4 regions of the Ferdinandcohnia sp. GQ5 genome follow, and region 4 is predicted to be linked to each of the others. Evidence: riboswitches for the same ligand, from Rfam matches in the RefSeq annotation. Region 4 holds a riboswitch; each other region holds the start of a gene.
What was found. Region 4 has a riboswitch for S-adenosylmethionine ahead of AC6CHV_RS05465 (ATP-binding cassette domain-containing protein). Riboswitches for the same ligand answer to the same signal wherever they lie in the genome.
Positions count from the first base shown of each region.

Region 1: linked by a shared signal. The riboswitch ahead of AC6CHV_RS18620 (aminotransferase class V-fold PLP-dependent enzyme) and the one ahead of AC6CHV_RS05465 (ATP-binding cassette domain-containing protein) in region 4 are both predicted to bind S-adenosylmethionine.
Region 2: linked by a shared signal. The riboswitch ahead of metK (methionine adenosyltransferase) and the one ahead of AC6CHV_RS05465 (ATP-binding cassette domain-containing protein) in region 4 are both predicted to bind S-adenosylmethionine.
Region 3: linked by a shared signal. The riboswitch ahead of AC6CHV_RS19880 (iron-containing alcohol dehydrogenase family protein) and the one ahead of AC6CHV_RS05465 (ATP-binding cassette domain-containing protein) in region 4 are both predicted to bind S-adenosylmethionine.

Region 1 is NZ_JCAXEW010000016.1:47,995-56,260, forward strand. It holds gene AC6CHV_RS18595 (ABC transporter permease subunit) at 1-148, opposite strand, end outside; gene AC6CHV_RS18600 (carbohydrate ABC transporter permease) at 165-1,043, opposite strand; gene AC6CHV_RS18605 (extracellular solute-binding protein) at 1,119-2,426, opposite strand; gene AC6CHV_RS18610 (response regulator transcription factor) at 2,537-3,322, opposite strand; gene AC6CHV_RS18615 (histidine kinase) at 3,324-5,048, opposite strand; SAM riboswitch class I at 5,360-5,465, shown strand; SAM riboswitch class I at 6,170-6,281, shown strand; gene AC6CHV_RS18620 (aminotransferase class V-fold PLP-dependent enzyme) at 6,379-8,178, shown strand.
Region 2 is NZ_JCAXEW010000024.1:42,198-50,463, reverse strand. It holds gene AC6CHV_RS22910 (ABC transporter substrate-binding protein) at 1-942, opposite strand, end outside; gene AC6CHV_RS22905 (alpha/beta hydrolase family protein) at 1,099-1,908, shown strand; gene pckA (phosphoenolpyruvate carboxykinase (ATP)) at 2,052-3,641, opposite strand; SAM riboswitch class I at 3,924-4,085, shown strand; gene metK (methionine adenosyltransferase) at 4,478-5,677, shown strand; gene AC6CHV_RS22890 (gamma carbonic anhydrase) at 5,889-6,413, opposite strand; gene tbcS (tetraprenyl-beta-curcumene synthase) at 6,534-7,598, shown strand; gene mnmM (tRNA 5-(aminomethyl)-2-thiouridylate-methyltransferase MnmM) at 7,791-8,266, opposite strand, start outside.
Region 3 is NZ_JCAXEW010000018.1:24,241-32,506, reverse strand. It holds gene AC6CHV_RS19895 (endo-beta-N-acetylglucosaminidase) at 1-1,406, opposite strand, end outside; gene AC6CHV_RS19890 (endo-beta-N-acetylglucosaminidase) at 1,558-4,218, opposite strand; gene AC6CHV_RS19885 (alpha-hydroxy-acid oxidizing protein) at 4,688-5,830, opposite strand; SAM riboswitch class I at 5,977-6,094, shown strand; gene AC6CHV_RS19880 (iron-containing alcohol dehydrogenase family protein) at 6,189-7,298, shown strand; gene AC6CHV_RS19875 (MetQ/NlpA family ABC transporter substrate-binding protein) at 7,362-8,195, shown strand.
Region 4 is NZ_JCAXEW010000003.1:250,231-258,496, forward strand. It holds gene AC6CHV_RS05460 (O-acetylhomoserine aminocarboxypropyltransferase/cysteine synthase family protein) at 2-1,324, shown strand; SAM riboswitch class I at 1,430-1,537, shown strand; gene AC6CHV_RS05465 (ATP-binding cassette domain-containing protein) at 1,689-2,714, shown strand; gene AC6CHV_RS05470 (methionine ABC transporter permease) at 2,812-3,411, shown strand; gene AC6CHV_RS05475 (MetQ/NlpA family ABC transporter substrate-binding protein) at 3,428-4,270, shown strand; gene AC6CHV_RS05480 (YuzK family famiily protein) at 4,538-4,687, shown strand; gene sufC (Fe-S cluster assembly ATPase SufC) at 5,060-5,845, shown strand; gene sufD (Fe-S cluster assembly protein SufD) at 5,863-7,170, shown strand; gene AC6CHV_RS05495 (cysteine desulfurase) at 7,170-8,266, shown strand, end outside.

The DNA.
Region 1 (8,266 bases), on a different contig from region 4:
CCAACCAAACCAATGGATAGATTTGAATAATTGCAAAAGTACCTAGTAAGAGATATAGAAATCCAAATCCAATCTTGTTCAAGAAGGATTTTCTAGGCTTTTGTGTGGAAAGGTTTGGTGTAACTTGTTGTATACGAACCTCACTCATTTTGAATCACTCCCCCTTAAAATTGAACATCGTCTTTAGATTTCGTTAATTGTGATGTTAACCATGTCATAAGAAGACAGATCACTAATAGGCCAAAGCCAATTGCACTACCGTAACCGAAGTTGTTTAATTTGAAGGCTTCTTTGTACATATATGAGGCCATCACTTCACTTGCACCGTTTGGACCTCCTCCGGTCATTACATAGATTAAATCGAAGTATTTCAATGAACCCACAACTGCTAGCATGATTGTTACCTTGAAAACTCCAGAGATGAGTGGAAGTTTGATTTTATAGGCAATTTGAAATGGGCTAGCCCCATCGATTTTTGCTGCTTCGATGACTTCGTCAGGAACATTTTTCAAAGCTGCATAATAGATCAAAATGTAAAATCCTGCGTACTGCCAAATGATTGGGATGAAGATTGCATACAGTGCAATCTTTGGGTCTGCTAACCAGATGGGTGTGTTTTCGACTCCAAAGAACTCAAGCAATTTGTTTGCCATACCGTTAGTAGGGTCAAAAATTTTCATCCATAGTTGGGCAATCGCAACAGAAGATAATAGCATTGGTATTAAATAAATTTTTCGCAAAAGGTCAGAACCTTTGATTTTGCTAGCTAAAACAAGTGAAATAGCTAAATATAAAAGTAAGCTAGCTGTTGAAAAGATTGCTAGTAAAAATGAGTGCCAGGTACTTGACCAGAATAATTTATCCTGAATTAAAGTAATGTAGTTATCTAATCCGATAAATGTCATTTCACCTATTCCGTCCCAATCCATGAGACCGTAGTAACCTGATAAAGCAATTGGAATATAAATAAGGACTAGAATGAGAAGTAAAGCAGGGAGTGTATAAAGGGCGATAACGAACTTATTCGACATCACAGTTTTCATAATGGTTTTGCCCCTTCCTTTCTATGAAGAAGAGGGCATATTACAAGCAATATGCCCTCTCTCTTTAAGCCACAATTATTTTTCGGCAGCAAGAGCTTCCTCTTGTGTTTTTGTAAATTCTTCTGGAGTTGTTTGTCCGCCAAATAATGCCTGAATTTGATTTAAGTGAACATCAGCCACGCCAGCAGACATTTGAACATCTGCATAAAGTGTTAAGTTTGAAGCATTTCCTAAATCGTTAAGAATGTCAATGTACATTGGGTGAAGGTCGCCAGCAGATGTATCAACAACTGTTGCAGGGATTACACCAGCATCAACAACTGAACGCTTGCCCCACTCATCAACAAGGTAAGAAACAAATTCTTTTGCTTCATCTTTTACTTTTGATTGTTCAGAAACGAATAAACCAACACCAGGACCACCTACGTAGCTATCAATGTCACCTTTGCCACCTTCATAGGTCGGGAATTTAAAGTACCCAATTTTATCTTTGAATTCTTGATCGACATCAGGTGATGTTGTATAGTTTGGTAGTTCCCAAGTTGCCATTAAGTACATAGCTGCTTGTTCATTCATGAAGTATCCTTTTGCTTCATCATTTGAAAGACCATTAAATCCTTTAACAAATGCATTCATATTTACAAGGTTTTCGATTTCCTCAGCAGCTTTTACAAGTGCTGGATCTTCAAAGCTACCTGTACGATTGATTGCATTATTTAAGCTTTCAGGCCCTCCGATTCTATCTGCAAGGTACATGTACCACATAGAGCCAGTCCAACGGTCTTTGTTACCTAAAGTGATAGGGGTAACGCCGTTATCAACAAGTGTTTCAACAACATTTAAGAACTCATCATATGTTTTTGGAGCTTCTAAATTATATTTTTCAAAGATTTCCTTATTGTAGTAAACTGGAGTAATGTTTAATTCTAAAGGTAAAGCATATGGTTTTTCTTCAACTGAGAAGGCATCCAAAGTGCCAGCTACGAACTTATCTTTTTCAACAATATCATCAAGTGGAGCGAACATATTTCCATCAACAAAAGGCTTCATGTAACCAGCAGCCCAAGTAATACCTACGTCAGGAAGTTCGTTTGAAGCTGACAATACTTTTATTTTCTCTTTGTATTGCTCGTTACCTAAAATTTCAGTTTGAATGTCTACATCTGGGTTCTCTTCTTCATAAGCCTTGATAATATCATCTACTATTGTAAACTGCGCATTGGAGCTACCTTCTGGCCATAAGTGCATCATTTTTACAACGGTTTTATCACTGCTAGATCCACTGGAATCTTTAGCGGTTTCATCTGATGAAGAACATCCTCCTAAGATTAAACCACCAGCTAATGCCATTGACATCACAGTAGCAAACGCTTTCTTTTTCATTAATCAAAAACCCCCTTAATTTGTCTTACCCTCTTTGCCTTACACTTAAAGTCTACCATCATGGGAATCTTCAAAAAAGGGAACGATGATTGGGAAAAATACTACTATTTTTAGAAAGCCCTTTCACTTCTTGTTTTTCGATATGTGGTAGGTGTCATTCCTTCATACTCTTTAAAAATCTTAATAAAATACTTAGCTGTTTTATAGCCAACTTCTTCAGCAATTTCATTGATGGTATGATTGGTAGAAAGGAGAAATTCTTTTGCACGTTGAATTCTACGTCGTGTCACATACTCACTAAAATTTAATTTTACTTCCTCTTTAAATAACACGCTAAAGTAACTAGGGTTTAAATGCACATGAGCTGCAACGTCTTTTTGGCTAATATCATCCTTGATGTGACGATCAATGTAGGTAATAGCCTCACGAATTGTATCTGTTGTTGTATCCATTTTCGTTGAGGCATCAATGATTTTTTTATCGACAACTTTCTCAATCATTCCTACTCTGAACTGATTTTCCAAAATTTGAATCGCTTCTTCAACCGCGTCAAGTAACTTAGATTTGCTAATTGGCTTTAAAAGATAGTTCACGACTCCAAGACGGAGCGCCTCTTGGGCATACTCAAACTCTGAGTAAGCGGATATAACAATAACGACTGGTGACATTCCTTTTTCTTTTATTGTTTTTAATAGCTGAAGTCCTGTCATTTCAGGCATACGTATATCGGAAAGTAATATATGAATCTTTTGATTTTCTGCAATTTGTAACACTTCCTCACCGCTTTGAGCAGTGAGGATATTAAATTCACCATTATTCCAATTTTCCAACGTCCTTTGCAAGCCCTGCCTAGTTCTTGGTTCATCATCAACAATCACGATATTTTTGAAAAACATTTTAATTCCCCCCATTTATTGGAATTTCAAATGAAATTCGTGTTCCTTTATCTGGCTCACTTTCAATTAAAAGTTCGGGATGCAAATTCTCGTTGTAATAGAGTTTTAATCGTTTATATACATTTGAAATGGCAATGCCTTTACCCCTTGTTGAAGCCACACTGCCAGTTTTCATAGATTCAGATATTTGATTGATTCGATCTTGGTCCATTCCTGGACCGTCGTCCTGAACAGATATTCTAATTCTATCAGTTTTAACTGATTCAATGGATACAGTTACAAGACTATCACCGACCTTATTCCCAGCCCCGTGTAAGATTGCATTTTCAACAAGTGGTTGAATGATGAGTTTTGGTATTCGAATATGTTCAAATTGCTGTGGAACAGAGACCTTCCATTTCAATCGATCACCAAAACGCATTTTCATAATTTCCATGTAGTCACTAATATGTTTAATTTCTTCCTTTAAAAATACCCAATCATCATCTGTTTCTTTTGTAATGGTGTATCGAAATAAATCAGACATTGCAATGACGACTTCGGATAACTCATCTTCATTTTTTTCTTCAAGTGACCAATGAAGGGCATCCAAGGTATTGAAGAGAAAATGCGGATTGATTTGTGCTTGTAGAGCTTTTAATTCGCTTCTACTTCGTAAAATTTCCTTTTGATAGACCATTCGGATTAGGTGATTTGTTTCCTTTACTAGTTGATTGTAGGTACTGTTTAGCTCATTGATCTCATTTACAGATGAAACATCTGGATTCAAAGTTAGAGCACCTTGGCCAGCACGCTGCATTGTTTTTGTTAAGTGGACAATCGGTCTTGTAATGACAGTTGAAAGAAATAAGGAAAAAATCATAAAAATGATTGCACCAGCTACACCAGATAAAATGATCCCTGTCCGAATTCCAGCTAGCCCTTTTGTAAGTTCACTAATGGGCGTTAATATTAGGACGGTCCAGCCTGTAAGTTTGGAAGTTTCCTTTGTTACAATATAGTCGCCTTCGTCGAGTTGAACAGTACCCTTAGGACTTGAAAGAATTTTTGAGAGATCTCCATTGTAATTTTGAACAATTGGCTGATCGTTTTCGTCCAAAAGAATGGAGTATTGGTTGTTTGATACTGGAAATTGAAAATGGTCACGGTTTATACTTATTAAAAGGTAACCGCCATGTATAAATCTGCGCTCGATTAAACTAATCCTACGTATGGCTAGGAAATTGTTTTTATCTTGCGGGTCATCTCCTATCCAAACCATTCCACCCTTTGCAAGCCTAGCTTTTTCAATCCATTTCTTCTCTATCCGATTTTTTAATAAGTCTTCATCTAGGGGAATAACACGTTGTTGTTCCCCAGAAAAGATTTGAAATGAAAAGATGCCATCTGTATTCCCCATAATACGGTTTACATGTCCCATTAATTGTTGACGTTCCTGGAAGGAGATTTCTTTTCCATCAAACATTTTTGTTAGGGCTTTTTGAACGCCCTCGTCCGTAATGACGAGCTTTGACGACATATTAATTTGTTCGTATAAAGATTCCATTCTACCGTTTGCCTCAATCGCAACCTGGCGGATTTGTTTTTCTGCATTGCTTTTTAAAAGAGTAGAGACCTGTCTTAATGTTAATAGACCTACAATCAAAAGAACGATAATCATGACAAATAAGAAGATAAATAAGATCTGATTTCGTAATGTGTTCCATTTTTTAAATTTTTTGATCATGGGCTTTCGCCTTTCTATTTTGTCATTAGTTTCATAATCTTGTATATTTGTAACCGTTATCATCGAGAGGGATGTTATAGTTTTAAAACACAGGAACTAAGAACTAGTGCCATTTTATCATTTGTTAAGGGAATTGAAAATGCTTGTTTATCGGTTAGACTAAGTTATGGTGAAACCTTGCTCTAGTGCTCTATAGTTGTTTTAAATAAATATATGAAACAATAAAAAAATTTTTTATCATCTATAAAAAAACCATTGACTAAATTATCTAAAATGTTTAACATTACAACTAAAGTTAAATAATGCAATTCTTCTTATCAAGAGAGGTGGAGGGACTGACCCTACGAAGCCTCGGCAACCAGCATTTGAATGCCCGGTGCCAAGTTCAGAGGAGTATTTTTATTCCGGAGATGAGAAGGTGGACGAATGCAAATATTATTATTGTAAATTCTTGCGCCCCTTCTGGTCTTTCAGAAGGGGTTTTTATTTTAGGCTATTTTCGTAAACTTTGTTGCTTTTTGATCCGATTATGCAAGGGATATATTATTGTCCAATTAATTATTTCAGTGGATGGTACGGGATCCTCGAAAATGCTTGCATTTTCTTCGTGCGGTGTAGTTTCGAGGAAGCAATTCAAGGTCCCGCGGGAATAGCGAGCCAGGTGAGACCCCGCAGTGACATAGCGACTTGTCCAGTTGCAGCGGCTAGAGACTCGAGAAATTTCAACTCCCCCTTCAGAGGCAAAAAACGCCTCTTTGTCGGAGTCTCCGACGTACACGACGTGCTAGTGCCGACTCCGCCACAGGACGTGGCGCTTTAGTCGGCCAATTTTCTCGTTTCTGTGCAAGCCTCCTCCACATTTTGTTGAGGAGGCTTGCGGATCGCCCGCGGAAAGCGAGTACCAGAAGCGGAAATCACCCTACAAATAAAAGCAACAATCTTTTAGAAAAGAGCCTTATTTTAAATTGGAAGAAGGAGCACTTTCCAACGGTTAATCAAATAGAAAAAATCTTAGAAATAGATATATTTTTCTAAAAAATATATTGACTGAAAAAATAAAGTATTCTATAATACTTTATATTAATGAAGGATTAAAGCGTTAATACGTCATTTGAATAAAATTCTTATCCAGAGAGACTGAGGGAACAGGCCCGATGAAGTCCAGCAACCTTCAAGTGAAAACTTGAAAAGGTGCTAATTCCTGCAGATGTGTGTACATCTGAAAGATAAGTTGAGGCCCCCTCTTCTTATTTTGAGGGGGCTTTTTATTTACATAAAATAAAAACTTATCTAGCAAACTTGCAGAAAATTGAACTTGGAGGTTTAAACAATGACAAAACAATATGAAACTTATGATGATGAAACGATACTTTTACATGGTGGTCAATCCCCAGATCCTACAACTGGTTCACGTGCAGTACCAATATATCAAACGAGTTCTTTCGTCTTTCATAATACAGATCATGCTCAAAGTCTATTTAGTCTTGATGAGTCAGGTAATATTTATTCTAGAATCGGTAACCCGACTGTTGATGTGCTTGAGAAACGAATCGCGTTGTTGGAGGATGGTGTCGCAGCTGTAGCAACATCTTCAGGAATGGCCGCAATTGCTCTATCCATTATGAACGTCGCACAAGCAGGAGACGAAATCGTAGCAGCTTCCAACTTATATGGCGGAACTTACAATCTTTTCGCTGTTACGCTTCCGAAATATGGAATCAAGACTCATTTCGTTGATCCAACAGATCCTGAGAATTTTAGAAAAGCTATAACACCGAAAACAAAGGCCGTATTTGCAGAAACGATTGGAAACCCAAGCTTGCATGTTTTAGATATTGAAGCAGTATCAGCGATTGCACATGAAAATGGAGTACCACTCATTATAGATAATACATTTGCTTCTCCATATGTTTGTAAACCAATCCAATATGGTGCTGATATAGTGGTTCACTCCGCAACAAAGTGGATAGGTGGACATGGAACGACAATTGGTGGGTTAGTCGTTGATGGAGGCCGTTTTAATTGGAACAGTGAAAAGTTCCCAGGCTTTACAGAGCCAGATCAGAGTTATAACGGAATTAAGTATGCAAATGAATTTGGAACTTTAGCATTTAGTACCAAACTTAGAGTTCAGCTTTTAAGAGATTTTGGTTCTTCATTAAGCCCACATAGTGCGTTCCTATTGATACAGGGTCTTGAAACATTACACCTAAGAATCGAAAAACATAATGAAAATGCACTGAAAGTCGCAAAATTCTTAAATGACCATCCTGCGGTTGATTGGGTTTCATACCCTGGTCTTGAAGAGCATCCAGCACATGAACTAGCTACTAAATATTTGCGTTCGGGATATGGCTCTATCGTAAACTTTGGCATTAAGGGTGGAAGAGAAACCGGTAAGAAAGTAATTAATAACATTGCACTATGGTCACATGTAGCAAATGTTGGCGACGCCAAGTCACTTATTATTCACCCAGCATCAACAACTCATCAGCAGTTAAGTGCGGAAGAGTTAGTACAAACAGGAGTAAGTGAAGAATTAATCCGTTTATCGGTTGGTATTGAATCATACCGTGATTTAGTTAATGACTTGGACCAGGCTTTTTATGAAGCGACAGGCATTTCATCAAAAGGTGAGCAAAAAGGAGAAACAGCGGTTAACGATGAGGGAGTAATACGCTGGGCACTGCAATCAACATTTATTCGTGAAGAAGTTGAAGGGAAAGAAGTTCAGCGTGCAAAAACAATTGCCGTTGTTGGTCTAAGTGGTAATCCAGCTCGCCCAAGCTACAGACTTGCACGGAAAATGCAGCGTCTAGGTTATAAAATTATCCCGGTTAATCCAAGGGAAACAGAAGTACTCGGTGAACAGGCATATCCAGATTTAACATCTATTCCGGTAAAGGTAGATATCGTTCAAGTATTCCGTAGTCCTGAGGCAGCTATTGGAGTTGCAGCTGAAGCAGCAAAGATTCAACCAAAAGTATTCTGGTTACAAGAAGGTGTTATTTCCCCAAGGGCAGTGGAAGTTGCGAAAGAGGCAGGACTTGAGGTAGTACAAAACAGATGTACCTATAAGGAGGCACAACGTCTCAGAGGTGCTATTGTTACGTATGCTTGTGAAATATAATTGTGAAGATTTCCCCTACCTCTATAGGTAGGGGATGATTGTAAAGAGAAACTATTAAAATATGAACTAAGGGATGGGTGTGTGCTTA
Region 2 (8,266 bases), on a different contig from region 4:
GTTGTAGTCAATTCTCTTTGGTAATTCTCCTGCTTCGTCCATAATATCTTGGAGGTTATTCCAAGCTTCCTCTGATAAAACAGGGTTAGTTGCGTAAGAACCTTGATTTTTGTAACGTTCAATAGAAGAAGTGATTAGATCAATTGGAGTATCTGGGAAGAACTCTTGAACCGAATTTGCGATTTCCTCTGGGCTATGGGAATCGACCCATTGTTGTGCTTTATAAATAGCTCTTGTGAATTTTTCAACAGCTTCCCCATTTTCATCAATAAAGCTTTGTTTTGTCATAAAAGAAGTATAGGGGACCTTTCCGGATTCTTCACCGAATGATGCAACAATATAGCCACGGCCTTCTTTTTCAAAAAGGCTAGCAGTTGGTTCAAATAACTGGACGAACTCTCCTGTGCCAGAGGCATAAGCACTAGAAATATTCGCAAAGTCGATATTCTGTATAAGATTCAAATCACCATGTGGGTCAATTCCATGCTTTTTTAATACAAACTCCCCAACCATTTGTGGCATACCGCCTTTACGTTGGCCAAGGAATGTACTATCTTTGAGTTGCTCCCAGCTAAAGTTTTCGATGTTTTCTCTTGCGACTAAGAATGTACCATCGGTTTGTGTAAGAGCTGCAAAATTAATAACAGGGTCGGTTGAGCCTTGTGCCTCAACATATATGGATGTTTCAGAACCTACTAAGGCTACCTCAGCACCACCAGAAATTAACGCAGTCATGGTCTTATCTCCACCTGGTACTGTTGTTAATTCAATTTCTAAGCCTTCTTCTTCAAAAAATCCTTCGGTAATCGCTACATACTGCGGTGCATAAAACACTGAACGAGTAACCTCTGCTATACGGATTTTTTGAACCTGGTCATTATTACAAGCGGCTAACGGAATAATAAGCAGTAAAGCAAAAAGGCTTGCAAGAATACGACGCATGTATTCATTCCTCCTTGACAGTTCATCTGTCGACTATAGTAATTTCTTAAGATAGAATATGAAACGTGACAAAAATGTGTGAATGCCTATTTTTGCGTTTTTTTAGAACATTTAAAGTAAAGGTTGTACAATCATGTTGTAGAGAGGATGGATAATATGGTGGAAGGCACTATTATTGAAAAACAGAGATACCCGTCTCCCAATCCGGCAATCAATCTTTATTTAATTACATATTGGAGTAAAGGACTAAAAGTGAAAGGTTATCTGGCTGAACCAAAGGAAGAAGGTGTATATGACGGTTTTTTATATCTACGTGGTGGAATAAAAAATGTAGGGATGGTCAGAATCGGTCGCATCATCCAATTTGCTTCAGAAGGTTTTGTAGTGATGGCACCTTTTTATCGTGGAAATCAGGGTGGTGATGGTAATGAAGATTTCGCCGGTCATGATAGATATGATGCATTTTCTGCTTTTAAAGTGCTTGAGGAACATGAAAAAGTGAACCCGACCCGGATTCATGTCTTTGGATTTTCACGCGGAGGAGTAATGGCCCTTCTTACGGCCATTCAGCATCCCGGGATCTGTTCACTCGTTACATGGGGTGGTGTGAGTGATTTAAGTCTAACGTATGTGGAACGAAACGATTTACGGCGAATGCTAAAGCGGGTAATTGGAGGAACACCTACAAAATATCCAGAGCGTTATAAATGGAGAACACCATTATACGAACTTGAAATGCTGGAGGCTCCAGTTCTTATTATTCATGGTGAAAAAGATAAAAATGTTTCTATTAACCATGCATATCGACTAGAAAAAAGAATAAAGGAACTCGGAAAAGAGGTAGAAAGTTGGTATTTTCCACTATACACTCATTATTTTCCGCCACATGTAAATCGAGAAACAGTAAGACGATTGACGGAGTGGATGAAAACGAGGGAGCCCCATACAAAAAAGCTCGAGGACTAATTTCCTCGAGCTTCCTTTATTTCCAGCTCCAACGCTATTACGTTCGAGGTCACAAGCCAATCCGTCAAAAGGGTAAGGAAGCACCTTCTAGCAAGATCGTCTTTTACTTGAAAGGGCTGATCAAGACGATAACGTATTTGATATTAAATGCGTGGTCCGCCCAATAATTCGATTTCTTTAGCAACATTAGAGAACTTCTTGAAGTTTTCTTTGAATTTCACAGCTAATTCTTTTGCTTTTACATAGTATTGACTTTGGTCCGCCCATGTTTTTGATGGTTGAAGTACATCATCAGGAACCCCAGGAATATGAATTGGAATTTCCAGACCAAAAATATCATTCTTCACAGTTTCAGCATTATTTAATTCGCCTTCTAAAGCAGCTTGAACCATTGCGCGAGTATATGATAGTTTCATTCTGCTTCCAACGCCATATTCTCCTCCAGTCCAACCTGTATTCACTAGGAATACTTGAACATTGTGTTCATCGATCTTTCTACCTAACATTTCTGCATATTCTGTTGCAGGAAGTGGTAGGAATGGTGATCCAAAGCAAGTTGAGAATGTTGCTTGTGGAGCAGTAACACCACGTTCTGTTCCTGCTAGTTTACTTGTATATCCACTTAAGAAATGGTACATGGCTTGTTCCTTAGTTAGTTTACTGATAGGAGGTAAAACACCAAAAGCATCCGCAGTTAAAAATACGATTGTATTCGGATGACCTGCAATACTAGGAACAATAATATTATCTATATTATCGATTTGGTATGCAGCTCTTGTATTTTCAGTTAATGAATTATCATCATAATCAGCTATTCTGGATTCTTCATTTACAACCACATTTTCTAACACAGAGCCAAAGCGAATCGCATCGAAAATTTGTGGTTCCTTCTCGCGAGAAAGGTTGATGCATTTAGCATAGCAACCGCCTTCAATATTAAACACGCCAGAGCTAGACCAACCGTGTTCATCATCGCCAATAAGACGACGTTTTGGATCTGCTGAAAGAGTAGTTTTTCCTGTTCCAGATAGACCAAAGAATAGTGCAACGTCACCTTCAGGGCCTACGTTTGAAGAACAATGCATGGAAAGAATATTTTTTTCAGGCAATACATAGTTCATCACAGAGAAGATTGATTTTTTAATTTCTCCAGCATATTCAGTTCCTCCGATTAACACTGTTCGTTTTTCAAAGGAAATAATAATGAATGTTTCAGAGCGAGTACCATCTACCTCAGGATCAGCTTTAAAATTTGGTGCACAAATAACTGTGAATTCAGGTTGATGTGTATTTAGATCCTCTTCTGTTGGTCGAACAAACATTTGTTGAGAGAAAAGGTTATGCCAAGCATATTCATTGATTACTTGGATTGGCATGCGTACTTTTTTGTCTGCACCTGCATATCCATTGAATACGAAAATCTCATCTTTTTCTGTTAAGTATGAAAGTACTTTTGTATAAAGTTTTTCATATACTTCTTCAGAAATTGGTTTGTTTACCTTACCCCAATCAATTCTATCTTTAGTAGATGCTTCTTCTACGATGTATTTGTCTTCAGGTGATCTTCCGGTGTACTTCCCAGTTGTCGCACGTATAGCCCCAGTCGAAGTAAGGATTCCCTCTTGTCTAGATAGTACTTTTTCAACTAAAATAGGAACAGATAGGTTATGAAGTGCGTTTTTTCCATTCACTAATTCTAATAGCTGCTCATTTGTAACTTCAACTGAATTCATGTTAAACCATCCTTTATTAATTTTTAAATTTCCATAAATTATCTCAAATTTACAATTAGTATAACACATTAATAAAAATAGTCTATACTATTTAACGTATTTTACGTAACATATCATTAAAAAGTGCGCGCAGATTCTAAAATAGTCCTTTATAATCGATAATTCTTTTATAGTTTGTCAATATTGAGGAAATAGTGTGACACACTTCGACTTTGTTTTTTTTCGGAATTCTGTTGACACCTTAAGGACTACTGCGATATCATATGTCATTGAACGGATACTCTCTTATCCCGAGCTGGCGGAGGGACAGGCCCAATGAAACCCGGCAACCATCACTTTTCTTACATATCAAATGGTTTTTAGTGAAACCTATTAGTAGGTCTCCACATTCGAAAAAGTGATAAGGTGCTAACCTGAGCAAGGTATGTCCTTGATCGATAAGAGTGAAAGGCTGGATAAACGATAAACCTTTCCTCGAAATAGTAGGAAAGGTTTTTTATTCTTTATTGGTTTTATTGATGTTACTTAACGCGTGATATGTGTTTAAATTATTCTCGGAGTTCGATTCCAACAGAATAATGTTAAAGCCTCCGGCGGATGCCTCGATTTTTTAGCGGAAATTTTTCGCTTCCTGTGGCAACCGTCTTTATGACCCACATCGTGTCGGCCTAAAGATCGGGCGCAAAAACGCCAAGGCACATTTGATCGTAGATAACTGTTCATTTAATATAGGATAGAAAATCGTGAAGGTAACAATACTAAGGGAATGAGTACCGTATCAATGAATGTCAGAACTCGAACTATTCGATTCTGAATCCGAAAAGGAGGAAGCGTTTGTGACAAATAGACGCCGTTTATTTACTTCAGAATCTGTTACAGAAGGACATCCAGATAAAATCTGTGACCAGATTTCAGATTCTATTTTAGATGCGATTTTAGCAAGTGATGCAAATGCACGCGTAGCGTGTGAAACTTCTGTCACAACAGGTCTTGTACTTGTTGCGGGAGAAATTACAACTTCTACATATGTAGATATCCCAAAGATTGTCCGTGAAACGATTAAAGAGATTGGCTATACACGAGCAAAATACGGATTTGACTATGAAACTTGTGCAGTTTTAACATCCATTGATGAGCAATCTCCAGATATTGCAATGGGGGTTGACCAAGCGTTAGAAGCACGTGAAGGTCAAATGACTGATGAGCAAATTGAAGCAATTGGTGCTGGAGACCAAGGATTAATGTTTGGTTATGCTTGTAACGAAACAAAAGAATTAATGCCTCTACCAATTTCATTAGCTCACAAGTTATCACGCAGACTAACAAAGGTACGTAAAGATGAGATTCTTCCATATTTACGTCCAGATGGAAAAACTCAGGTTACTGTTGAATACGATGAGAACAACAATCCAGTTCGTATCGATACGATTGTTATTTCAACCCAGCACCATCCTGAAATTTCATTAGAGCAAATTCAACGTAATTTAAAAGAACATGTAATTAACCCTGTCGTTCCTAGTGAACTAATTGATGAGAATACTAAATATTTCATTAATCCTACTGGCCGTTTTGTAATTGGTGGTCCTCAAGGGGATGCTGGGTTAACTGGCCGTAAAATTATTGTTGATACGTACGGTGGTTATGCACGCCATGGCGGTGGCGCTTTCTCGGGTAAGGATCCAACTAAGGTTGACCGTTCAGCTGCATATGCTGCTCGTTATGTTGCGAAAAACATCGTAGCAGCTGGTTTAGCGGATAAATGTGAAGTTCAGCTTGCGTATGCAATCGGTGTTGCACAACCAGTTTCTATCTCTGTAGACACATTTGGAACCGGAACTGTGTCAGAGGATGTACTTGTAGAATTGGTTCGTGATAATTTTGATTTACGTCCTGCTGGAATTATCAAGATGCTTGATCTACGTCGTCCAATTTATAAGCAAACCGCTGCATATGGTCACTTTGGTAGAAATGATCTTGATTTACCATGGGAGCGTACTGACAAAGCAGAAGCGCTTAAAACACAAGCTGCAAAATAAGAAAGAAAAAAGCTCGCCTTAATGGTGAGCTTTTAACTTTATTCATCTGAAATGCTATGAGTGGTTGGATGAAAGCAAATAGATTATCCAATTTAGTATCAAACTTGACTGAATAAAGTTAAAGCCTCCGGCGGATGCCATAGATTTTCAAGGGTAATTTTTTGAGCAAGCTCAAAAAAATCTGGGCGTAAATACGCCAAGGCGTATTTGATTAACCGCGTTTTTCTTTTTGTAATTCCTTATAATGCTGCCCTTTTTCCACATATTCACGGCGAATTCTGGCCATATCTTTTTTATCTTCATCATTTAATTCACGAATAACTTTAGCTGGTCTTCCGAATGCAAGAGTGTTTGGTGGAATCTTTTTGCCTTGTGGAACTAGGCTTCCGGCACCTATAAAAGCCCCTTCACCAACCTCTGCCCCATCAAGAATAATGGACCCCATTCCGATTAGCGCATTTTTACGGATAATAGAGCTATGTAGGATCACCTGATGACCAATTGTGACATCATCTTCAATAATTAAAGGATTATTTGGGCTTTGATGCAAGGTTGAGTTATCCTGAATGCTCACTCTTTTTCCGATAATGGTCGGTGCCACATCCCCCCGTATGACAGTATTAAACCAAATGTTTGTTTCCTCACCAATTTTTACGTCACCAGTAACTGTCGCATATTCCGCAATATATACAGAGTCGGCAATTTCAGGATATTTCCCTTTGTATGGATAAATCATAATAGTTACATCCTTTCGTTTGATATTCGATAAATAATCATTTATGGTAAGTGTATCAACTTTTACAATTATCGTAAATCTTACATATATTCAATGTTCCTAAATATTGAGGTGATATCGATGGTACCAACAAAACCGATTAGTTTAATGAAGAAAGTGTATCGTGAGGTATTTCCGATTGTACATCGTGAATTATCAATTTGGAAAAAGAAAGCGGAGGCTATTCCAAATGAGGAACTTCGGAGACAGGCATTAGCGAGTATTCAAACTAAAACGTTTCACTGTGAAGGTGGAGCAATTCTCGCCTTATTATCAGAAGGACAAATGGAGGAATGCATTCGATTTATCGTTGCGTATCAAACGATTAGTGACTATCTAGATAATCTTTGTGATCGAAGCACCTCGCTTGATCCGTTAGATTTTAGCTCGTTACATGATTCTATGCCAGATGCCTTACGACCAGGATGTCCAACAAAAAACTATTATCAATTTCGAGAAGAACAGGATGATGGGGGTTACTTGGAGAGCCTAGTAACAACCTGTCAGGATGTTCTTCACAACCTTCATCATTATGATAAGATTGCTGATTATTTACAGGAGTTGGCAAGTTATTATTGTGCTTTACAAGTTCATAAACATGTAAAGGTAGAAGAGCGAGTTCCAAGACTTGAGAATTGGTTTAAAGATCACCAAAAGGATTTGCCAAACATGGAATGGTATGAATTCTCAGCCTGTTCAGGGTCTACACTAGGGATTTTTTGTTTAGTTGCTTACGCTTTTCATGAAGAATTCAACGAGGAGATGGCCAACAAAGTTCGGAATGGGTATTTTCCATATATCCAAGGCTTGCACATCCTTCTTGATTATTTCATTGATCAAGAAGAGGACCGTAAAGGTGGAGACTTAAATTTCTGTTTTTATTATCCACATGAAAATGAATTGGTAGATCGCCTTAAGCACTTTATCACCGAAGCAGATAAACATACAGCCGGGTTACCAAACGAAAAATTTCACCGAATGATTAATAGGGGTTTATTAGGTCTATATCTATCAGATGAAAAGGTAAGGGCACAACGAAGTGTATTAAAAATTGCGAAGAAAATTATTAGACTCGGTGGGAAGACTTCTTTTTTCTTTTATGTAAATGGACGAGCCTACCGTAGATTTCAACATGTGTTTGAATAAGAAAAAGATAGAGCGACGGGGCTCTATCTTTTTTCATAAGTGAAGTTATGGATGAATTCTTCCAAGACTGTCTTGAAAACGCTTGTCAGACAAGGCGCTCCGCTGAGCGAAGACGCGAATAGAAGTAGCCCTCATGAGCGGACGAGGGAGGCAAGCAACGAAGTATGCGAGCGTTTTTCAACAGTCTGGGCTCTATCTTTTTTCAATTGCGATAATAAAAGGTGGATTGTTCATTTGATTCATAAATCGGTACATTAATACATGAGCGCTGGTTTGGTCCAGCGTTGAACAATATTCTAACAGCTGATCTCGTTCGACTGCACCCTCTTCATGACCATGGTACACAACAAGTACTATAATACCTTCAGGTTTCATGACAGTAAGTAATTGCTCAATTGCCTCAATTGTAGAATCAGCCTTTGTAACAATTTCCTTATTTCCTCCAGGCAAATATCCCAAATTAAAGACTGCCCCTGCGATTTTGCCGCGGGCTTCAGTGGGAATCATCGCTAAAAGTTGACTATGGCTCTCGTGAAACAAACGAACGCGATCAAACAGGTCTTGCTCTTTTAAACGAGTGGTTGTGTTTTCAATAGCTTCTTTTTGAATGTCAAAGCCAAAAACTTGTCCATTTTCACCAACCAAAGAAGCAAGCATTGCTGTGTCGT
Region 3 (8,266 bases), on a different contig from region 4:
TTTAGTGAATTTCCACCGTTATATGCTTTATCAAAGTCATAAGTGACATTCAACTTACTTCCTTCACCACGAATCCACCAACGCCAGGTTGGCATTATATCCTGGATAGACCGGTTATTCCATTCTAGAATACTAGCTTTTTCCCCATCTACAAAATATTGTTTTCCATGACCGCTATTAAAGTTCGTAATAAACGGCATATTTTGAATGACAGATGAATCTGTCACAAATCGGGCCATACCCTTCCACTTGGAAGAATCATCTGCAAGTGTAGGATCACCCTGCGGTCCTGTCCAGAAATATTTTTCCTTCTCATGGAAGTCGGCAGGATTTTCCGCCAATCCCATTGTTGAGTTCGGTGTATATAAAGCTATAGATACCTTTGGCTGTTTATTTTCACCCAAAAGAGCATCCGTATTAACACTTGTGTTATAGGAGTTTTGTTGAACCTCAAAACCTGCATAAGCATCAAAAGGGTTACGATTATGACTATTCATCGTTTCAACTGTTGTGTTAATCTTACTGGTATTCCAGTTGTAGTTTAAAAAGAATTCATCGACTGCGTATACCCCATCATCTGCTGGTTTCACATACATGTCATTTTTGCTGTTGATGGAATCCTGATAGTTAATCTTTCCATCGTTGTCTTGAGCATCATACCAACTAATATGTAGTTTTGAATTTCGTTTGATATAATGCATCATTTCATTCATACGTACAGCCGTTTCCTTACTAACACCATAGGTTTCCTGATTAAAGAAATAACCATCAAATCCAAAGTATTCTGCCACCTCAATCATCTTGTCCGCAACCGGAAAACTTCCATCTGCAGCCTGTTTGGTGAATTTTTCTATTTCTTTGACCCCTTCTTCTGACTGGCCCCACGGGAAACCAAGTGTTGCATAGACAGGTACCCCATTGCGGTGAGCAGCATCAACAATATCCGGTGTTGGGATGGCGAAGATTCCCTCATTCGTTCCGGACCAGTAAATATAAGAATCAAGAAGTTGCCAGTTGTCAAAAGCGTATACGTTAAACTCATTACCTCCGACGGAACTCGCTTCATCGTGATTCCATGTTGTAATTGCTGCGGAGGTTATTCCTGCCTCTGGGTTAGCAAGAGGATTTACTTGCTCTCCTTTAAATCTTTCCTGATTTAAGGGGACACTTGCTCGGTTCAATTCCGCATCAGGATCCGTTTCAGGAGACCACTCCAAAAGTGTATCCACTCTGAATGCAGGTGCAAGAGGCTTCAGACTAAGCTTGTCCATATAATTCTCATTCACCGCATTTGTTCCATCCCCATTAACGTCAGCTTTTACGCCTGTGGCAGCAATCGAACTAAATAACATAAAAGCTACAGTTATAGTCAAAATACGACTGTAAAACCTACTTCTTCTCCTCATACTGATCCTCCTCTTTATTAAGTACAGTTTTTACATAGTTAGAAAACCAAATTAATTATAATAATCAGATAATTATAATTAAAGTAGACTATACTTTTATTGATTTATAGGAAGCAAGGGATATCTCTTGCCTCCTTAGGAAACTACCGATTTAAGAACCATGGACCTCAAATTCAAAAATTCTTGCAGCCTGGTCACTGCCTTGAGTTGGTTTGTCAGTCCACAATCGTACGTAACGAGCATTTGTTAATGATATACTGTGTTCTGAAACACCCGCTGTATTATCCGTTACCTTAATAACTTCTATCCAATGTTCACCGTCCGTGCTGGCCTCAATTCGAAATGCCTGTGTGTTGAATGCTTGTGGCTCCCCACCGGCCTGTGCATGACGCACGACGAACTTTGATAGCGCATATTGATTACCTAGATCAACCTTTAACCAATGTGGTGCTTCACCTAGGGCACACCACTTACTGTTGTCCGTTATTTTGCCATCAACTGCGTAGCTTGCAGCTTCCGTCGCTGCACACTGACCACTTGCGGTAGCAGTTTTGTTTAGAGCAACATTTTCAATATCCTTAGCTGCTTCGGAAATGGTTATCATCGCCTCTTTAGTCAGAACACTTTCTCCCTCGCTGTTCCTCGCAACCAAGGTAACGGGGTATACGCCCTCTTCAACATAGGTTACAACCGGATTTTCCTCGTGGCTGACGGAAGGTGTACCTCCTTCAAAATGCCACTCAACTTCTTCTGTAACTTCTGTTGAAGCATTGAAAAATTGGATATCCTCCCCTGGCGCTGCAATGGTTTTTTCCGCAGAAAAGTCTGCTTCTGGCTTTGGATATGGTGGCCATTCAAACGTAACCGTGTTTGGCTCACTTCGATTAAATTCCTTGTTTACGGTAACAATCTCTAAGGTTGTGCTATTTTCTTTTCCATTTCGTTTAAGATTAGAAAGAAAATACACATGGTTTGGCGTTGTGCCGACTAACTGCTTTTGATTGTTTGGTAATTCTCGATAAATTTCGTAATGACTAATATCGGAATCAGACGGCTCCCAAGCAAGTGAGATATCAGAATAGATTCCCTTGTTAAAGCTGATCTCATTAATTTTGCTTTGTTCCGGGGAGTAAATATGTTGTTTGTCCTTTTTGTTATAAACTTTAATTTCTCCAATATTCGTTGTAAAGTATTCCACATTCTCGTTACCGTCAACTAAAAGTGAGATAGCTGCGATATTATTACCTTTGTGCTTTTTCAACTTTATCGTTTCAGTCATCCACTGATTATGACTTTGTTTTTTAATATCGAAAAATGTAAACTGGTCAGGATTGTCAACGAAGCTGACTCCTATTTTCATATTAGGTTTTTTCATATCTGTTTTGTAGGTTAGAGCGATTTCCGTATCTTTTTGAATCGGTAGATTGGTTTTATAAAGCTTAATATGAGTAGGATTGCTTTTATCAATAGCACCTGAAAGCTTTAATGAACTTCCCCCGTTATAAGCGATTTCCCAATCAAAACCAACATCAATTGCTTGTCCGCCCTCTTTTATCCAACGCCAGGTTGGCAGGATATCTTGTAGACTACGATTATTCCAGGATTGGTTACTTACCTTATTTCCATCAACTGCGAAAAACTTTCCGCTACCAGTATTAAAATGTGTGACAAAAGGTAATTCCTTAATGACTGTTTTGGCTGTGAAATAGTGAGCAATTCCTTTCCATGAGCCATTGTTAGCTGTGGTTGTAGGATTACTAGACTCACCAACCCAAAACTCATTTTCCTTTTGATAGAACTGTTCAATACTTTCGGATGTCTTAAAGGCCCAATCTGGGCGGTAAATTCCTAAAGATGTTAGTGGTGTTTTGCCTTCAGGAAAGATTCCCTGCCAAGGAACCTTTGTACTTGTTCCATTTGCTTCTACATCGATTCCAGTAAATAAATCATAAGGGCTTCTTCCTATTTCCTGTGCTTTATTAAAGGATGATTGTTGGTCCCGCCACCAAAAGTTCAAAAACATACTGTCGGATACCCGCTTCTTTCCGTCCTGTAAAAAGCTACTGTTTTTATCTGTCAATGCATTTTGCCAATCGATATTCCCGTCTTTTGTCATTGAATCATACCACATGATATGCATGTCTTCCTGCTTATGCTTCTGCAAATAAACAAGGAACTTTTGCATTTTTTGTGCCACTTCTACATCTTTGACATCTGTTTCCTGATTAATAAACCAACCATCAAATCCATAATAGTTCGCTACCTCTAATAGTTTATCTGCCGCTGGAAAAGAACCATCTTCCCGCTGGGTCAGCATTTGGTTCACCCATTCCTCCTTGCCACCGTAGACAATAGGTGGGAAGAAAACGTTTCCTAAAATAGGTACACCGTTTTTATGAGCAGCATCCGTTACATCTACACTTGGTGGAACAATAATTCCTTCCCCTGAAGAACCTGCCCAATACACCATAAGATCTACATATTGCCAATAACTAAATGTATTGGCAAAAAAGTCTTCTCCTCCCTGAGAAGGAACCCCGCTAGTGGTAGGGTTAAGGGCTGATAAAGCAACTAATTTTGCTTCTGACTGTGCATTTTCATTTACTTTATAAAGTACCTCCCGCTCTGCTAATGGAGTCTGGCTACGGTTATAAATAGCATCTTGATCCTTATCTGGTGCCCAGTCTAAAAGTTGTTCCGGATACCAATAGGATGATTCCGGCTGTTTAGCAAAGGTTGCACTTGGTGCCAAAATCATAATACACAAGCAGAAAAAAATACCCATCCAGAAACACTGCTTTTTTTCAAACATATTCCTTCTCTCCCTTTCCATTTCATTTTTCTATCTAACGAAGCTTAAAACATGCCCTCTGTTCTATGCCTCCCTACAAAGTTAATGAAAACACTTACAAAATAAAAGGTCCGTATTTACTATCTTCTATTAGCTGCTTTTTCTATTAAAATAGGGGTGATAACCTCCCCCATCAGTGATTTTTTATTTTATAGAAGCTTTTTCCATTATTTCTAAAATTACTCCATAAAAACACCCATCCCTTTTTTATATAGGTAAAAATACATGAGCATTAGTTACCATTACCAATTTCCTAATCATTGAAAGATAAAATGTATTAAATTTAGTAAAAATATAGATAACCAATTTTCAAGCCATATTAAAAGCCTTCCGATTCGCTCGGAAGGCATTCTAACTAATTCAATTTTTGGATATAAACAAAATGTTGATGATATCGGACAAAACTATAAATATATTAGACAAACCCAAATTATGATTTAATTAGTCTGAGTGTTTTAAGGTCTTTTACACTAGATGCACCAGCCAATGCGATGGAAACCTTTGTATCTTGAATAAAGTTGCCAAGCACCTTCTCTACACCTTTCTGTCCTGCAGCTGCAAGTCCATATACATACGGTCTGCCAATAAAGACCGCATCCGCCCCTAACGCAAGTGCCTTAACAATATCAGAACCTCGTCGAATCCCACTATCAAATAAGACAGGAATTTCACCCTTTACCTCTTCCACTATAAGTGGCAATGCATCAATGGCTGAAATGACACCATCAAGCTGCCTACCTCCATGATTGGAAACAATAACTCCATCTACACCATTCTTAACCGCAAGTCTAGCATCATCCGAACTAAGAATCCCCTTTATTAAAATTGGCAATGAGGTCCGTTCCTTTAAATCAGCGACATGAGTCCAGTTAAGTGAAGGATGGTGAATATTATCTAAGATTCCTTGAATAATAGACTCTAAATCTTGACTATCTAAAGAGGATAAGAATACCGAATCCTGTTCATAATTCGCTTTCCCTACCCCAAGCTTTAATGGTGAAAAACGATTCTTCATATCTTCTTCTCTCCAGCCCATCATAACTGTATCAACAGTTAAAACAATTGCTTCGTAACCCGCCTCCTCTGCTCGTTTAACCATATTAAAGGAAATCTCCTTATTATTTGACCAATAAAGTTGAAACCATTTTGAGCTATTACCGGATACCTTTGCTACATCTTCAATCGAATAGCTTGAAACAGTGCTTTGGACAAAAGGCACATGACAAGCAGCGGCTGCTTTTGACACTGCCAATTCTGCCTCTTCATGTGCCAGCTTTAACATTCCAACCGGGGCAAGTAAAAAAGGATGGGGGTATGTTTTTCCGAACAAGGTGATGCTTGTATCAATATTTGATACATCCCGTAAAATCCTTGGTACTATGGAATACTTGTTAAATGATTCTTGGTTTTGTCTCAAGGTCACTTCGCCACCTGCTCCTGAACGAACATACCCAAAGCCTCCAGCAGACATTTTCTTTTTTGCCTGCTCCTCTAATTCCACATAGGAGACCGGAAAATATTCATCCTTCACAATATTCTCTATGTACGCATCTTTAACTTTTGATATATTCATTGTATAAAGCCTTCTTTCCATATTTATTGTAATTACCCTACTACTTAAAAATGGGGTAGTCAATTGGAGTTTTGACAATTTAGAAAAAAAAGATTGACTTACCTTTTAAACAAGTTTAATATCAAAATAATAAATTTCATAACAATCTCTTATTAAGAGCGGCTGAGGGACTGGCCCTGTGAAGCCCGGCAACCATTCATGTTAAACGAAGACATGAACAGGTGCTAAATCCTGCAAAATACAATGTATTTTGAAAAATGAGAGAGGTGCTACTTCTAAAGTATATCCATGCCTCTCTTTATGAGAGGCATTTTTTATTATCTGGTAAATTACTTAAAAGAATGGAGGGATGAATTATATGTCAACACAAACAGTAAAAGGAGCACCCGGTCATTTTAGAATTGGTGAAGGGATCCTTAAGGAACTAGAACCCCTTTTATCTGAGTTAAAGGTTCAAAAAATTCATATAGTATGCGGTAAGAAGGCCTGGAATGCAGTATCCACCTATTTGCCTGAGAAAATAACCAATTCCCCTATTTCGAGCTTTACTTTCATTGAGGGTCACTGCACTTTAGAAAAGGTTGAAAGTATTTCTAATCAGCTATCAGTAAACTCAGTTGATGCAGTTATTGGCATCGGAGGCGGAACTGCACTAGACACTGCGAAGGCTTCAGCAATTAATGCAGGTATAAAATCAATATTGATTCCAAGCATTGCATCTACATGTGCGGCATGGACTCCACTTAGTGTCTTTTATGACCAAAATGGAGTTTTTACACACTACACTGAATTCCCTCTTGCCAATACCTTAGTACTTATTGAGCCTGCTGTTATTGCCTTAGCTCCAGTAAAGTACCTACGAGCAGGAATTGGTGATACACTAGCGAAGTATTACGAAGCAGAGGCATTAATTTCTGCGTTTTTCAAAAATCAAGAGCTACCGGTTTGGCTAAAGGTTTCAAGGTTCTCAGCATCTATTTGCAGAGATGTTCTACTACAGGATGCCACAGCAGCTATCCAATCTACCTCTGAAGGAAGTGTCTCTGATGAACTGGTTAGAGTAATTGAGGCCATTATTATGACTGGCGGTATGGTCGGCGGCTTCGGTGGAAAGGCAGGAAGAGTAGCAGGAGCACATTCCATTCATAATGGCCTTACTGAAGCAAACCAAGCCAAAAACTTTTTACATGGTGAGCTTGTTGCATATGGAACTCTGGTCCAGTTAGCTCTAGAAAATAAAGAACAAGAGCTTTTAAGACTATCAAGCTATTATCATGAATGGGGACTTCCAGTAAATTTAAAAGACTTAAATATTGATCCGGAAAACAAAACTCTTTTGGAAGCAATAATTAAAAAGGCAACTCTCCCACAAGAATCTATTCATTTTATGGATATAACTATTTCAAAGGATGCACTATTATCAGCTATAAGTAAGGTGGAAAATCTTACTTTCTCTAGAGTCAATTGATAGAAACAGAATAAGCATAAATACAAGCCATAATATTAACATAATACGAAAAGAGGAATAAACATGAAAAAGTGGTTATTTGCTAGTTTATTAGTTTTAATTATCTCGGTTCTTGCAGCCTGCGGTGAAAGTAGTTCAAGTGGTTCAAAGGACGAAAAAGCAGAAGGTTTATATAGTGACGAAAAGCTGGTTATTGGTGTAACTGCAGGCCCTCACGAACAAATTCTTGAAAAGGTAAAAGAACTTGCTGAAAAAGAAAACCTAAATATTGAAATAAAAGTCTTTACCGATTATGTTATGCCAAATATTGCTTTGGATGAAGAAGAGCTTGATTTAAATATCTTCCAAACTGAGCCGTACTTTAATGCATTTAAAGAAGACCGTAATTTGGACCTTATAAAATCGTTTGATACTGTTACATTCCCAATGGGTGTTTATTCATTAAAGGTGAAGGATGTTTCAGAGCTAAAAGACGGTGCTAAAATTGGATTACCTAGTGACCCTACAAACAGCGGACGTGCACTACTTCTATTTGAAAAAGCTGGATTTATTAAGCTGAATCCAGATACCGGAATCAATTCAACTGTAAAGGATATTGTGGAAAATAAAAATAATTATGAGTTCATTGAACTTGACTCTGCACAAATCGCACGTCAACTGGAAGAACTTGATGCAGCAGCTATAAATACGAACTTTGCTATTGAAGCAGGTTTTACACCATCCGAGGATGCCATATTTATTGAACCTAAGGATTCTCCATATGTGAACCATGCTGCAGTAAGAACTGAAAACAAAGATGATGAAGTTTTAACGAAATTAGCGGATATTTATCGCAGTGAGGAAATTGCTAAATTCGTTGAAGAAGAATTCAAAGGATCTGTTATTCCATCTTGGTAAAAAAAGCTACAGGAGGACGTGGTAACCCTATTTATACTGCGTCCTCCTTTAAACGCCAACTGCAAAACATT
Region 4 (8,266 bases):
TATGAGTGAAAAACAAAAAAATTTCAGACCAGAAACGATTGCAATACATGGGGGTCTTGAGGCAGATCCAGTAACCGGTGCTAGAGCAGTTCCTATCTACCAATCAAATGCGTTCAAATTTAATACTACTGAACATGCAGCAAATCTCTTTGGATTAAAGGAAAACGGTTATATTTATACTCGAATCCACAACCCAACTACTACTGTTTTTGAAGAAAGAGTAGCTCAATTAGAAGGTGGAGTAGGTGCATTAGCAGTTGCTAGCGGAATGGCAGCCATTACGACTTCAATCCTTAACATTGCGGGAGCAGGAGATGAGATTGTATCTGCTTCTACTTTATACGGTGGAACGTATAATCTATTTGCTAATACTCTACCTAAATATGGAATTAAAACGCATTTAGTAGATCCAAAAAATCCTGAAAATTTCCGTCAAGCAATAACACCAAATACAAAAGCAATCTTTGCTGAAACAATCGGAAACCCTAGCTTAGATATACTAGATATTGAGGCAGTTGCTAACATTGCTCATGAAGCAGGTATTCCACTAATTGTTGACAATACTTTTGCAACACCATATTTATGTAGACCAATTGAGCATGGAGCAGACATTGTTATCCATTCAGCTACAAAATGGTTACTAGGTAATGGAACAACCATGGGTGGAATTATAGTAGACGGAGGTAAATTCGATTGGAATTCACCAAAGTTCCCTGGATTTACAACTCCAGATCCTAGTTATCATGATTTAGTCTTTGCGGAAGCATTGGGACCAGTAGCCTTTATAATTAAAGCAAGAGTTCAACTACTACGTGATTTAGGTCCAGCTATTAGTCCATATAATTCATTCCAATTCAATTTAGGTTTAGAAACATTGCATGTTCGAATGAAGGAGCATATTGCGAATACGAAAAAAGTTGTTTCTTATCTTAAAAATCACCCTGGGGTTGAATGGGTGTTGTATCCAGGTGAAGAGGACCATCCAAATAAACAACTAGCTGATAAATATTTACCAAAAGGTGCAGGAGCGGTAATTGTATTCGGTATTAAAGGTGGAAGAGAAGCTGGCGAAAAGCTAATCAATAGTGTTGAGCTTTGGTCACATGTTGCAAATGTAGGAGATGCAAAAAGCTTAATTATTCACCCTGCTAGTACTACACACCAACAATTGAGCCCAGAAGACTTAAAGGCATCTGGTGTATCAGAGGACTTAGTCCGCTTATCTGTTGGTATTGAAAATGTGGAAGATATTTTAGAAGATTTAGAGCAAGCCATTAAAGCTGCAAATGGAACCAGTTCAGCCTTATCAGTGCCGACTGCATAACTGAAAAATTGTTCACAATATTTTCGTTGACACCCTTATATAGAGATGATAAGATTACTCTCGTGTTGTTTTAGTATGATAATAAAAATTAAATAAATCTGATAACTCTTATTTAGAGTGGTGGAGGGATGTGCCCGATGAAACCCAGCAACCGTCAACGTCTGTTGAAAAGGTGCCAATTCACACAAAGCTTTGGGCTTTGGAAGATGAGAGGAAGGAATCACAAAATTGTGCCTTTCTGCTCGTTTTTGCAGAAAGGCATTTATTTTTATATGCGTGGCATATTTGAATAATTATTATCTTTATTTATTTACATTATCGCATACACTAAACATAGTTTTCTCTGAATAGAAGGTGTGACAACGTGATAACACTAAAAAATGTTAAAAAGATTTATCAAACAAATACAAATTCTGTAACAGCAGTTAACAATATTGACTTTCAGATAAATGAAGGTGAAATTTTCGGAATCATTGGATACAGTGGCGCGGGTAAAAGTTCACTCATCCGTTTATTGAATGGGCTTGAAACTCCAACAGAAGGGAATATTTCTGTTGCTGGTCATAATATCACGTCCATTAAAGGAAAAGCATTACGTGATGCTCGTAAAGAAATAAGTATGATCTTTCAGCACTTTAACCTACTATGGTCGCGAACAGTTAGGGAAAATATCTCCTTTCCCCTGGAGATTGCAAAGGTGCCAAGAACTAAAAGAGAAGAACGGGTAAATGAGCTTATTAAGCTTGTAGGACTGGAAGGAAGAGAAGATGCTTACCCATCACAGCTAAGTGGTGGTCAAAAGCAAAGGGTTGGAATTGCAAGAGCACTTGCCAATAATCCGAAGGTTTTACTATGTGATGAAGCAACATCTGCATTAGACCCTCAAACAACTGACTCTATTTTGGACTTGCTAGTTGATATTAATGAGCGTTTAGGGTTAACAATCGTATTAATTACCCATGAAATGCATGTGATTCGTAAAATCTGTCATCGAGTTGCAGTAATGGAAAATGGGAAGTTTGTTGAACAGGGAAGAGTGCTTGATGTATTTAAAAAGCCTCAAGCCAACATTACAAAACGCTTCGTTCAGCAAGTGACAGAGCCTGAAGAAACAAAAGAAACGGTTGAGAATTTATTAGATCGTTATCCAAATGGAAAAATGGTTCAGCTTAGCTTTGTTGGTGAAGATGCTGAAATGCCATTAATTACAAGATTAATCCGAGATTTTAAGGTGGAAGTGAATATTTTACAAGGGAAAATTTCACAAACCCAAAATGGATCTTATGGAACATTATTTATACATCTTGATGGTGATGCTAATGAAGTCACTTCAGCCATCGAATTTATTCGACAACAACGAGTAGAAGCTGAGGTGATTGAAAATGCTTGAACAATTTCAAGAATTACTTAAATGGGAAAAACAAGTTAATGATTATCAAGCACTCAATTGGGGGAATCTTTGGGAAGCAACTTTAGAGACTTTATACATGACCTCAATCTCCGTGCTTGCTACTTTTATAATTGGTTTATTTTTAGGTTTAGTTCTCTTTTTAACAGATAAAGGAAATGCATGGGAAAATACAGTGGTGAATCGGATTGTATCTGCATTTGTTAATATTTTTCGTTCCATACCATTCATCATCCTGATTGTCCTATTGATACCTTTCACGAAAATTATGATGGGTTCCATGCTAGGACCAAATGCTGCGTTACCATCTTTGATTATAGGGTCAGCACCGTTTTATGCCAGAATGGTTGAAATTGCTTTGCGTGAAATCGATAAAGGAGTTATTGAGGCTTCTCATTCAATGGGAGCTACTAACTCGACAATCATTTTTAAAGTGTTAATTCCTGAATCTTTACCAGCCCTAATTTCTGGGATTACCGTTACTGCGATCTCATTAGTAAGCTTTACCGCAATGGCTGGAGTTATCGGTGCAGGTGGGTTAGGACATTTTGCATATTTATATGGTTTCCAGAGCAATAAACCGATCATTACATTTATTGCTACTGTTGCAATACTAATATTGGTATTTATCATTCAATTTGTGGGTGATTTCTTTACAAAACATACAGACAAGAGATAACAGGAGGAAAAACACAATGAAAAAATTACTTTATGTACTACTATTTGGACTACTTTCATTTGCCCTAGTTGCTTGTGGCGGAAATGACGATGCTGGTGATGGAGGAGACACTCAAGAAGCAGAAGGAAATAAAAAGCTTGTTGTAGGTGCGTCAGCTGTTCCACATGCAGAAGTCCTTGAACAAGCAAAACCTTTATTAAAAGATAAAGGAATTGACCTTGAAATAGAAGTTTTTACAGACTATATTTTACCGAACGTTGCATTGCATGAAAAAGAACTTGATGCAAACTACTTCCAAACACCAGGTTATTTAGACCTGCAACTAAAGGACAACCCTGACTTTGACTTTGTAAGTGTTGGAGAAATTCATAAAGAGCCTATTGGGATTTATTCTAAAGAATACAAAAGTTTAAAGGAGCTACCAGATGGTGCAAAAATTATTATGAGTAACTCTTTTAGTGACCATGGCCGTATTTTACCGATTTTTGAAAGAGAAGGTATTATCAAACTTAAAGAAGGGGTTGGCGATCAAGCAAGAGTTGAAGACATCGTCGAAAATCCAAAAAATCTAGATTTTTCTACATTAATTGAAGCAAAACTTCTTGCTACATCCTTTGAAAATGGTGAAGGAGATGCGGTTGTAATTAACACAAACTACGCTCTTGAAGGTGGAGTGAATATTGCAGAAGACGGTATTGCCTTTGAAGGTGATGATGTAGTACCTGCAAACCTCGTTGTTGTGAATAAGGGCGATGAAGATCGAGAAGAAATCAAAGCACTAGTAGAAGTGTTAAAATCTGAAGAAATTCAAAAGTTTATTGAAGAAAAATACGCTGGTGCTGTTACTGTAGTTGAATAATAACAAAAGAGGCTTGCCTATTGGTAAGCCTCTTTTCGATTTTTGAATATTCTCGAGGAAAACAAAGGAAATTGATTGAATTGTATCTCCTGTGTTCCTAGTGTTATCCATTTAGTCAAATAAGGATTGGGAGCTTTAAATACTCCGAAATCAAGCTGTTGAGGCAAAAGGATGATGGTGATAGCATTAAATATGTGCAAGTAAGCACGATAAAAAAGAAGGGATTGGTCCAATATCAATCAAATCCGTTTGAATTATACGGGCGAAATGGAAAAGGCAATGCATCAGGCACATGGGATTGGTTACAAAGATTACTGTCGAAAGTTCAAAGAGCGTATGCGGGTTGAGGTTAATCGAGAAAAGGACTATAAACAAGGTCTAATGATTATTGCTCAAATAGGCAAAGTGAACATCTAAATAGATATATTACGATTGCGAAACCCAGTGCCCACCACACTGGGTTTCTATATTATAGAATGAATTATCGGAATCTGTGAAAAATATACTGAGGATTTGAATACTTACCATTGGATAACATCTATTCTCCCTTACATATCCTTGTAATTTATGTTATCTTAATTGTTGGACAAGATTTAAATTTTTTCTTCTCATTTAATGCATAATACAACAAAACTTATATTAAAAAAATGTATCACGAGTGTGAATGTGTAAAGGTTGATATCACTTTGAATTTGATATAAGATTGTAATGAGAATAAAATGAGAATGAAGTTTTGACTTAATGTGTCAATACTATACAAAATATTTTCGTTTAATGGAGGTAGTAGTTATGGCAGGATCAACTTTAGTTATTAAGGATCTTCATGTCGAAATCGAAGGCAAGAAGATTTTAAAAGGGGTTAACCTTGAAATAAACGGTGGAGAAATTCACGCAATCATGGGACCAAATGGTACAGGTAAGTCAACTTTATCATCTGCAATCATGGGCCACCCTAAATATGAAGTAACAAGCGGAAGCATCACTCTTGATGGTGAAGATGTGTTAGAAATGGAAGTTGATGAGCGTGCACGCGCTGGACTTTTCTTAGCAATGCAATATCCAAGTGAAATCAATGGTGTAACAAACGCAGACTTCCTTCGTTCTGCAATTAATGCACGTCGTGAAGAAGGTGATGAAATTTCATTAATGAAATTCATCCGTACAATGGATAAAAACATGGAATATCTAGAAATGGATCCTGACATGGCTCAACGTTACCTTAACGAGGGCTTCTCAGGTGGGGAAAAGAAACGTAACGAAATCCTACAATTAATGATGTTAGAGCCTAAGATTGCAATCCTTGATGAGATTGACTCAGGACTTGATATCGATGCGTTGAAGGTTGTTTCTAAAGGAATTAATGAAATGCGCGGAGAAGAGTTTGGTTGCTTAATTATCACTCACTACCAACGCTTACTTAACTATATTACACCAGATAAAGTTCATGTAATGATGCAAGGACGTATTGTGAAATCAGGTGGACCAGAACTTGCACAACGTCTAGAAGCTGAAGGATATGATTGGATTAAGAAAGAATTAGGAATCGAAGATGAAACTGTAGGTCAAGAAGCGTAAGCGTAAGGAGGATTATTATGACAATCGATACGAAATTACCATTTGATAAAGATTATGTCAGAGGTTTTTCGTCTACTCTTGGTGAACCAAGCTGGTTACAGGAACTTCGCTTACAAGCTCTTGAAAAAGCAGAAGACCTTCCAATGCCAAGACCGGATAAAACAAAAATTGATAAATGGAACTTTACACAATTTGCAAATCATGTTGTGGAAAGTGCACCTTATAACTCAATTGACGAACTACCTGAAGAAATTAAATCATTAATTCATGTTGAAGAAGATAAGAATATATATATTCAACGTGACAACACTCCAGCCTTTATCTCACTTTCAGATGATTTAAAAGCAAGTGGTGTTATTTTTACTGATATTCATACAGCTGCTCGTGAACATAGTGACCTTCTTCAAAAGTATTTTATGAAAGAAGCCGTCAAGGTTGATGAACACCGTCTAACTGCACTGCATGCTGCATTGGTTAATGGTGGTGCATTTGTTTATGTTCCTAAGAATGTTGAAGTGTCCGTTCCACTTCAAACTGTATTTATTCAAGAGAATGGTGCATCCGCACTATTTAACCATGTAATCGTAGTTGCTGAAGATAATAGTTCAGTTACTTATGTTGAAAACTATATTTCTACAACAGATTCTGCAAATACAGTTGTAAATATTGTTTCAGAAGTTATAGCAGGCAGCAATGCTAAAGTTACTTACGGAGCTGTTGATGCTTTAGCTACAGGAAACACAACTTACGTAACTCGTCGTGGAGTAATCGGTCGTGACAGTAAAGTTGAATGGGCTCTCGGACTTATGAATGATGGTGATACCATTTCCGAAAATATCACTAACTTAGTTGGAGACGGCTCATATGCTGATACAAAGACCGTTGTTGTAGGTCGTGGCGAGCAAAAGCAGAACTTTACGACAAGAATTACTCACCATGGTAAGAATTCTGAAGGATATATTCTTAAACATGGTGTTATGAAGGATAGCGCAAGCTCTATCTTTAATGGTATTGGGCATATCGAACATGGCGCTTCTAAATCGAATGCTGAACAAGAATCAAGAGTATTGATGCTTAGCGAAAAAGCACGTGGAGATGCAAATCCAATTTTACTTATTGATGAAGATGATGTAACAGCAGGTCACGCTGCATCTGTTGGTAGGGTTGACCCTGTTCAATTATATTACTTAATGAGCCGTGGTATTCCACAGATGGAAGCAGAGCGCCTAGTCATTCATGGTTTCCTTGCACCTGTTGTAAACCAACTTCCAATTGAAGGAGTTAAGAAACAACTTGTTGAGGTAATTGAAAGGAAAGTAAAATAATGAATATCCAAGATATTCGTTCCATGTTCCCAATCTTACATCAAGAGGTAAATGGAAAACCGCTTGTCTATTTAGACAGCGCTGCTACATCTCAAAAACCTGTTACTGTAATTGAAACGCTGGATCGCTATTATCGAGAATACAACTCAAATGTTCACCGTGGTGTTCACACCCTAGGTACAAAAGCAACTGATGCTTATGAGAATGCACGTGAAAAAGTTAGAAAATTTATCAATGCATCTTCTATTCAAGAGGTTATTTTTACCCGGGGAACAACATCTGCAATCAATACAATTGCAGCAAGTTATGGACGCGATAATCTCGGTGAGGGCGATGAGATTGTCATTACCTATATGGAGCACCATGCCAATATTATTCCTTGGCAACAAATTGCTAAACGAACAGGTGCGAAGTTAAAGTATATTCCTCTACAAGAGGACGGTTCGATTGATCTCAAGGATGTTGAAGATATTGTTACGAGTCAGACAAAAATTGTTGCTGTGATGATGGTCTCTAACGTTCTTGGTGCAATAAATCCAATTAAAGAAATTGCAGAAATTGCACACCGAAATGGTGCTGTCATGGTTGTTGATGGAGCACAAGCTGCGCCACATCTAAAAATCGATGTAAAAGACCTCGATTGTGACTTCCTAGCTTTTTCAGGCCATAAAATGTGCGGACCTACTGGTATCGGTGTATTATATGGCAAAAAAGCATTGCTTGAAAAAATGGAGCCAGTTGAAACAGGTGGGGAAATGATCGATTTCGTTGACCTATACGAATCAACATGGAAAGAGCTCCCATGGAAATTTGAAGCTGGAACTCCTATTATTGCAGGAGCAATTGGTTTAGGTGCTGCAATCGACTTTTTAGAAGATATTGGTTTAGACAATATTCTTGCGCATGAGCACAAGTTAGCATCACATGCTATCGAGCGATTGTCACAAGTAGAGGGTTTAACTATTTATGGCCCTAAGCATCGTGCGGGAGTAGTAACTTTCAATATTGAAGATGTCCACCCACACGATGTTGCAACTGTTCTAGATGCTGAAGGTATTGCTGTAAGAGCTGGACATCACTGTGCCCAACCACTTAT